DNA from 2 places in the Delftia sp. WSY_10 genome. Region 2 is predicted to be linked to the other one. Evidence: predicted binding sites of a transcription regulator. Region 2 holds the regulator's gene; the other holds the start of a gene.
What was found. Region 2 encodes LexA, which represses DNA repair genes until DNA is damaged. Its sites were predicted from a motif close to ACTGTATNNNNATACAGT; they were not measured.
Positions count from the first base shown of each region.

Region 1: the regulator LexA is predicted to act here: its motif matches at 2,050-2,067, upstream of ACF8ML_RS04905 (VRR-NUC domain-containing protein).

Region 1 covers NZ_JBICKY010000012.1:615,251-619,428, reverse strand. The annotation lists gene ACF8ML_RS04925 (helix-turn-helix transcriptional regulator) at 1-327, shown strand, start outside; gene ACF8ML_RS04920 (Com family DNA-binding transcriptional regulator) at 430-891, shown strand; gene ACF8ML_RS04915 (hypothetical protein) at 901-1,608, shown strand; gene ACF8ML_RS04910 (DUF2191 domain-containing protein) at 1,735-1,947, opposite strand; gene ACF8ML_RS04905 (VRR-NUC domain-containing protein) at 2,103-3,779, shown strand; gene ACF8ML_RS04900 (helicase C-terminal domain-containing protein) at 3,776-4,178, shown strand, end outside.
Region 2 covers NZ_JBICKY010000053.1:231,916-236,093, forward strand. The annotation lists gene ACF8ML_RS22220 (MFS transporter) at 117-1,298, shown strand; gene ACF8ML_RS22225 (hypothetical protein) at 1,382-1,789, opposite strand; gene lexA (transcriptional repressor LexA) at 1,952-2,626, opposite strand; gene ACF8ML_RS22235 (asparaginase) at 2,725-3,714, shown strand; gene adk (adenylate kinase) at 3,805-4,178, opposite strand, start outside.

The DNA.
Region 1 (4,178 bases), on a different contig from region 2:
CGCGGCTACACCGCGGCGGAGCGCATGGCGCTGACCTTGCTGGGGCCGCATGCGCAGGCGCAGTGGCGGCGCCTGAGCCAGCAGCAGCGAATCAGCCAGGCGGCATGGCAGGCGCTCTCACCGGGCTCGCCGGCTGCCGACGTGCTGAGCCCGCGCGAACGTGAAGTGCTGCAATGGGTCGCCAACGGCAACACCAACGCAGAAATCGCCACCATGCTGGAGCTGCGTGCAGGTACGGTGAAGCGGCACCTGGAAAACATCTACCGCAAGCTGGGAGCCGCCAATCGGCAGGACGCCTTGTCGAGGATGCGCAGGCCGGATTTCTAGCGCGTGTCGCGCGCTTGTTCGAACCCGCGCGAGCGCCGTGCGCCGGGCCAGCCCTTCGAGAAGCAGGGAAACCGGCCCTACGGCAGGACGCTCCGGCAGGCAATGCCAAACCGCTGGGCCAGCGCGTGCAGGCGCCTGTCTCGCGACCACAGGCTTGCTCGACGTAAGCGGTGCAGCCACGTCCGGCACAGTTTTACCTACAGGTTTCGCGCCAGCACAATAAAAGTCCGCCCAAGCCATACGGCGGACTTCCTGAAATCCACTGTGTCGAGGCCTCATGTTTTGTTTTGCCAGTTGCTCTCCTGTCGGCTTCAACGCCGTCCTTCTCAGCGGCGGTACGTTGCCATTTCTGGTGTCCGACGGCATGTTGTTTCAACCATTGCAGTGAGGCAGCGCATGGAGCAGGAAGTGAGATGCGCGAACTGCAATCGAAAGCTCGCCATGGGCGTCTTTCAGCTACTGAACATCAAGTGCCCGCGTTGCGGCACGTTGAATTCCCTGAGGGTCCAAGCGAACCCCCCACCCGAGTGCCGCCGAGCGCCTTCGACTCCATCCATTGAATAGGAGGCCTCCATGGCTCAAGTTTCCAAGGTTCTCGTCTCGGATCAGTACATGCCGCCGGACAACATCCAGCAGTACAAAAGCACGACGGGTTTCCCTCTTGTTTACGATTCGCGGCATATCAATCCGCATGCGCTCGTGTTCGACAACACGGGGCGTCCTGCCAACTACAACCCTGCCAACAACCGCCACACCATCGTGATGGATGTGCGCTTCAGCGATGGCTATCTGGCCGCTTGCCACATGGGCATCATTGCCAGGCACAAAGGCTCATACAGTGTGGCGGGTGACAACCGTGGCGGTGCTGTCATTGCGGGCAATTGGGGCTATTCGCCAGGCAGCGTGGCGCTTGAGGAAATTGAGATCACCAACACCAAGGACAACGGTGACTCGCACCATCGTCCGTCCGCTCAATATCCGCGTGGTGCCATCGGCGAGGCCAAGCTCGAGGAACTGCGCTGGTATCGACTGGTGATCGAAAGCATTTCCAAGAACGGCAGCATCGGCCACGCAGTCCGGGCAACGGACAAGAGTACGGGCCAGACCGTATTCAGCCTGCCAACCTTCTGGTCGGATTACTCGGCCAACTATGACTCCCGTGACGCAGGCAAGGTGGTGTTGTTCAGCATCAGTGATCCCAACAAGCCTGCCGCCGGCTTTGTCTATACACGCCTGATCAGCTATTGGTCGGATGCTGACGAGGTGATAGCCAATCCGTAAGTGATCTGAGAGCGGGTTCCAGGGCAGCGTGTGGCCGTATCGCCGCCATGCCCTGGTCCTTCTGGCAGGGAGTGGTCAATACGCATGCTGCCATGCGTTGCGCATCGTGCTGCCTTTGGTGGAAAGCTAGTCTGTAGGCGAGGGCCAGCGACACGCAATCTCCTGGGAGTCCGGCATATCGGTTGCCCTGCCGCCAAGTGCTGCGAGGCGTTTGGCTGCCTGCACCCTCACGAAAGTTCTGAGGACCTGTTGGAACAGATCTGCCTCGTCCATGCCTGGCTCCAACATCTTCAGGGCTTCTTCGTACAAGGCATCGTCGATCGTCACGGTGATCCGCATGGCGGGCCCTGTGTCATCAAAACAGATGCAATTCTGGGCTTGCGCCAGCCTGCAGACAAGCGCGCTTCCCTCCGAAGTGGTCACTCCTGTTTTGCTATGATGACTGTATAAAGATACAGTTTTCGAGCGGCCTGGCTGCCCGATCTGCCAGGCCCATGCTCCCTCCCCACCGCTTCTACTACCTGCACAACTTCCAGCGCGCGCTGGACTGGATTGGCCAGCGTTACGGCGATCTGCTGGACGCGCCCGAGCAGGCATTCCTCACCCGTTTCACGCAGCTGCCCCAGCCCTCGCAGGCGCTGATGGTGCGTTTGCTGATGCGGCGCGGGCCCTGGTTTCGGGCCGGCAAGCTGGTGTACGAAGAGATTCCCGCCATTGCCGACGCGGCCGCGCCCCTGCTGGAGCTGGGCTGGCTGGACGCGGACCACCCCATGGCGCTGGAGGAGCTGTTTGCGCTGCACACCAAGCCCGAGCTGCTGCAGCTGTTCGCAGGCTCACCCGTTCACTCAGGCCTGCGCAAGGCCGAGCTTTTGCAGGCCCTGCAGCCCCTGCACGAGGCGCCCAGGCCCTATGCGCAGTGGCAGCCCCAGGGCGTCGGAGCCGGCGAAGCCGCCTGGCGCGTGATGGTGGGTGCGCTGTGCGAGCGCTTTCGGCTGATGTTCTTCGGCAATCTCTACCAGGACTGGTCGGAATTCGTGCTGGCCGACCTGGGCGTGTTCCGCTACGAGGCCGTGGCCTTCGATGCGGCGTCGCGGGCCTTCCAGTCGCGTGCCGATGTCGATGGCTACCTGGCCCTGCAGGCCTGCCGCGCGGCGCTGGATGAGGGCGTGGAGATCGATGCGCTGCTGCAGCAGGTGGCCGGCTGCGCCAGCGGCAATGCCTGGCTGGAGCAGCGCCGCGCCAAGGTGCTGCTGCGCATAGGCCAGGCCTGCGAGCGCATGCAGGACTGGGAGCGTGCCGAGCAGGCCTATGCGCAAAGCCGCTACCCCGGCGCCCGCCACCGGCGCATGCGTGTGTACGAGCGCATGGAGCGCTTTGCCGATGCCATGGCGCTGGCCCAGGCCGCCCAGGCCCAGCCCGAGAGCGACGAGGAGCTGCAGCGCGTGGCGCGCATGCTGCCGCGCCTGCGCCGCAGCCTGGGGCAGGGCGCACGCGGGCGTGCGGCGGCGCTGGCGCCCGTGGTGGCGCAGATGCGCATGGACGTGGAGCTGGACCTGCCGGCGCGGCCCAGCTCCGTCGAGTACGTGCTGCGTGACCACTGGCACAGTGACGCCGCGCCCGTGTTCTACGTGGAGAACGCGCTCATCAACTCGCTGTTCGGCCTGCTGTGCTGGCCGGCCATCTTCGCGCCGCTGCCGGGCGCTTTCTTCCACCCGTTCCAGAGCGGCCCGGCCGACCTGTCCGCGCCCGACTTCGTGCAGCGCCGCGCAGCCTTGTTCGAGGAATGCCTGGCGCATCTGGACGATGGCAGCTGGCGCGAGGTCATCGTGCAGCGCCATGCCGACAAGCAGGGCCTGCAGTCGCCCTTCGTGTTCTGGGGCACGCTGAGCGCGCCGCTGCTGGCGCTGGCGCTGGACTGCATTCCGGCCGCCCACCTCAAGCTGTTCTTTGCGCGGCTGCTGCGCGACGTGCAGGCCAACCGCACGGGCTTTCCCGATCTGGTGCGTTTCTGGCCGGCCGAGCGCCGCTACGAACTGGTCGAGGCCAAGGCCCCCGGCGACAAGCTGCAGGACAACCAGATCCGCTGGCTGCAGTACTGTGCCGAGCACGGCATTCCCGTGCGCGTGTGCCATGTCCAGTGGCGCGGCCAGCCGCTGGGAGAGGCCGCGTGAGCTACACCGTGGCCGTGCGCGCGCTGTGCGAGTTCACGGCGCGCGCGGGCGACCTGGACCTGCGCTTCACGCCCGCGCCCAGCGCACTGGAGGGCATGGCCGGCCACAGCCTGGTGCAGTCGCGCAGGGGCAAGGACTACGAGACCGAGATCAGCCTGGCCGGTGAGTACGGCGACCTGCGCGTGCGCGGCCGTGCCGACGGCTTCGATGCCCAGGCCGGCCAGCTGGAGGAAATCAAGACCTACCGCGGCCAGATCGAGGGCGTGCGCGCCCATCACCGCGCCCTGCACTGGGCCCAGGCGCGCATCTATGCCCATCTGCTGTGCCAGGCGCGCGGCCTGCAGCGGCTGCGCGTGGCCCTGGTGTATTTCAACGTGGGCAACTCGGAGGAAACCGTGC
Region 2 (4,178 bases):
TAGCAGGAATGCAGATCATGCACTTTCTACGATGACCCACTTTCAATCCGCAGGAAAGTGGCAGGTATGGAGATGATTTCCCTTTCGAGAATGACGGACGTGACAGGAGGCAGGGCATGAACCGCGCACGTCTGGGGCTGCTTACGGGCACGCATGCCATCAACGACCTCTACCAGGGACTGGTTCCTGCGCTGTTGCCCTTCATGGTGCTGGAGCGCGGCTACAGCTATACGGAAGCCAGCGGCCTGATGCTGGCGGCCACGGGCCTGTCGAGCATGGTCCAGCCGCTGTTCGGCCTGTATGCCGACCGGTCGCCACGGCCCTGGATGGTGCCGGCCGGCTTTGTGGTGGCCGCCCTGGGCCTGGCCCTGGTGGGCATGAGCCCGGACTACTGGGTCAGCTGGTTGGCTGCCGTGCTGTGCGGCCTGGGGATCGCGGCCTACCATCCGTCCGCAACGGTGGCGGCCCGCATGGCGGGCGGCAGCTCGCAGAAGGCGATGAGCGTGTTTTCGGTGGGCGGAACGGCGGGGGCATCGTTCGCTCCCATGCTGGCTGCGGCCGTGGTGGGCGCAGGCGCCTTGCACCGCAGCTGGATGCTGGCCCTGCCTGCAGCGGCCATGCTGGTGCTCTGGTATGCCTGTACTTGGCGGGATGGAGCCAAGGACCATTGCGCCACCCGGCGCCTGGCCGTGGCTCAGGGCGAATTGCCCGCCAACCACTGGCGCGCCTTCTTCCTGCTGTGCGGGGTCATCGTCTGCTGGTCGATTCCCTATGTGACGGTGCTGTCCACCCTGCCCATGTTCGTGACGCGCGAGCTGGGCGGCTCGGACTTCATGGGAGCGGCCACGCTGACCTCATTCACAGCCGCTGCGGCGGTGGGCACTTTGCTGGGGGGCACGCTTGCAGATCGCCGGGGGCGCATGCAGGCCATCCGCGCCGGCTACCTGTTGGCATTGCCTGCTCTGGCGGCCCTGGCCCTGGCCTCCACGCCATGGATGGCGCTGGCCTGCACCATGGCCCTGGGCGTGTGCATGTTTCTTCCGTTTGCCGCCCAGGTCACGCTGGCCCAGGACTATCTGCCGCGCAACCAGGCCACGGCCAGCGGGCTGACCCTGGGGCTGGCCATGTCGATAGGCGGCATGGTGGCGCCGTTGTTCGGCATGCTGTCCGATGCGCGCGGACTGCGTTTTTCGTTGAGCGTCGTGCTGTGCATTCTGTGCGTTGCCGCGGCGCAGGCGTGGTGCATGCGCAATCGGCGCAGCGAGGGGAGTGCTGCACCGGCGGCTGTCAGGGCCTGATGCGCAGCCCCTGCCGCTGGGCAAGGCAAGAGACAGGCCCGGGCTCTCGCAGACCGGGTGGACGGGTTGGTCTCAGGGCGACCTCAGGCCGGTGTCTGCGCGCCGTGCGCTTCCATGCGTTCCAGGGCGGCACAGACATCGGCCATGCGGCCCGAGATGAACAGGCATTCGGGCTGCTCCTGCGGCGAGCGCTGGATGATGCGCAGACCCGAAGGCAGGGCCTGATCTGCCGGAAGGGAGGGCAGTTCGGGTTGCAGGGGCAGCAGCAGCTGCGCATCCCTGTGTTCTGGCAGCCGTGCTGACTTGCTGCGCCGCTGCTGGCTGCGGCGGCGTGCCTTGCTGAAGGACAGGATGGTCGCCTGCTCGGATTGCACAGGCGATTCGGGCTGGATGGTGCGCATGGCGGGCTCCATGGCGGCGGCGGGCAGGCGAATGCCCTGTGCCAGGCGCAGGAAGGACAGAGAAGACAGTGTTGGCAGAGCGAATCCCATGTGACGACTCCTGTTGGCGTATTTCAAAGAGGCATGGACACAGGCAGGATTGCGGTTTGCGGGCAAAGCTCCGCCCAGGGCGAAGCTGCAAGGCTTCGCGCCTACCACCTGGGCGGTGCATGAAGTAGGGGGTGGCAACCCGTGCAGGGCTGCCTGTCCGGTTTACATGGACATGCTGTTGCGGATCAGCCCCACGGCCAGGCCTTCAATGGCAAAGGCCTCTTCGGGAGCGACGCGGATCACCGGGTAATCGGGGTTTTCCGGCAGGAGCTCCACGCCCTGCGTGGTGCGGCGCAGGCGCTTGACGGTGACTTCATCTCCCAGGCGTGCCACGACGATCTGCCCGTTGCGGGCTTCATGCGCGGACTGCACGGCCAGCAGATCGCCGTCCATGATGCCCGCGTCGCGCATGGACATGCCGCGCACGCGCAGCAGATAGTCCGGGCGGACCTGGAACAGGCTGGGTTCGACGGAATAGGTCTGGTCGATATGTTCCTGGGCGAGAATGGGCGAGCCCGCCGCAACGCGGCCCACCAGCGGCAGCATCAGCGGCGCCAGGGCCGACAGCGGCAGCCCGAAGCTGGTGCCGCGTGCGGCATTGATGTTGCGCACGGTGTCGGTACGCAGGCGAATGCCGCGGGAGGTGCCGCTGACCAGTTCGATCACGCCTTTGCGGGCCAGGGCCTGCAGATGTTCCTCTGCTGCGTTGGCGGACTTGAAGCCCAGCGTGTTGGCGATTTCCGCGCGGGTGGGGGGCGCGCCCGTGCGGGAGATGGCGGCCTGGATCAGGTCCAGGATCTGTTGCTGGCGGGCGGTGAGCTTGGGATGGTCGAGCATGGCGTGCGTCCGGTCCTTGAATTCAGATGGCAGGCAGAGAAGTCATCTGATGATTTATACAGTATCTGTATTTTTAACCAGTTTTCCAAGAGGTGCAAGTGGGGCAGTCAAAGTTGGTGATTCTTGGCACGGGCGGCACCATCGCCGGCCGGGCGGATTCGCAGTCGCAGGCAGTGGGATACAAGGCCGGACAGATCACGGTGCAGTCGCTGCTCGATGCCGTGCCGGATCTGGAGCAGCAGGCGCTGGGGCCTGTGCAGACGCAGCAGATCGCGCAGGTGGACAGCAAGGATATGGACTGGTCCGTGTGGCGCGCATTGCTGCGTGCCTGCACGCAGGCGCTGGAGGATGCGGACACACGCGCCGTGGTGATCACGCATGGAACGGACACGCTGGAAGAGACGGCCTGGCTGCTGCACAGCCTGCTGCCTGCCGCCAAGCCCATAGTGCTCACTTGCGCCATGCGCCCGGCCACGGCCCTGCTGGCCGACGGACCGCAGAATCTGCGCGATGCCGTGACCGTGGCCGCCAGCGGCGGGCGCAGCGGTGTGTGGGTGGTGGCCGGCGGCGAGGTGCATGCGGCGGCCCAGGTGCAAAAGGGCCACCCTTACCGACTGCAGGCCATGCGCTCCATGGAAGGTGGCCCGCAGGCCGTGGTGGAGGAAGGACGCGTGCGCTGGCTGGTGCCTGATGCGCCGGTCACGCCGGTCGCCCCCGTTGCGCGGATGGTGACTTCCGCTCCCGCTCTGTCTGACCTGCTGGCGCTGGATGAGCTGCCCTGGGTCGAGGTGGTGTTCAGCGGTGCCCTGGCGCGTGCCTGCGGCGTGGATGCGCTGGTGGCCGCAGGCGTGCGCGGCATCGTGGTGGCCGGCACGGGCAATGCGACCATTCACGAAAGCATGGAAGCGGCCTTGCTGCGTGCGCGCGACAAAGGCGTCTGGATCTGGCGGGGCACGCGCTGCGCCGAAGGCCTGCCCGTTGCCTCGGGGCTTGGCACGGACCCCGCAGAGGCCGATCTGGTCCAACTGCCCGTGGCCAAGGCGCGGATTGCCATGATGCTGGCGCTGGCCGCGCAGCCGCGCGACTGATCCTCCGGGCGTCGCCGGCGCTTCAGATGCAGGCGGGCAACAAAAAAGCACCCGGCGGGTGCTTTTCTGGGGTCTGGCGCATGGCCTGCGTCATTCAGCCAGTGCTGCGAGGGCGCGCTGGGTGATGTCTTCCACCGAGCCCAGGCCGCTGATGGCGCGGTACTTGGGGGCTGCTGCGGCTTCCTTCTCGGCCCAGGCGCGGTAGTAGTCCACCAGCGGGCGGGTCTGGCTGCTGTAGACGTCCAGGCGCTTCTTGACCGTTTCTTCCTTGTCGTCCTCGCGCTGCACCAGCGGCTCGCCGGTCACGTCGTCCAGGCCTTCGACCTTGGGCGGGTTGAACGTGACGTGGTAGGTGCGGCCCGAAGCGGGGTGGGAGCGGCGGCCGCTCATGCGCTCGATGATGGCATCGAAGGGCACATCGATCTCGAGCACGTAGTCCAGCTTCACGCCGGCGGCCTTCATGG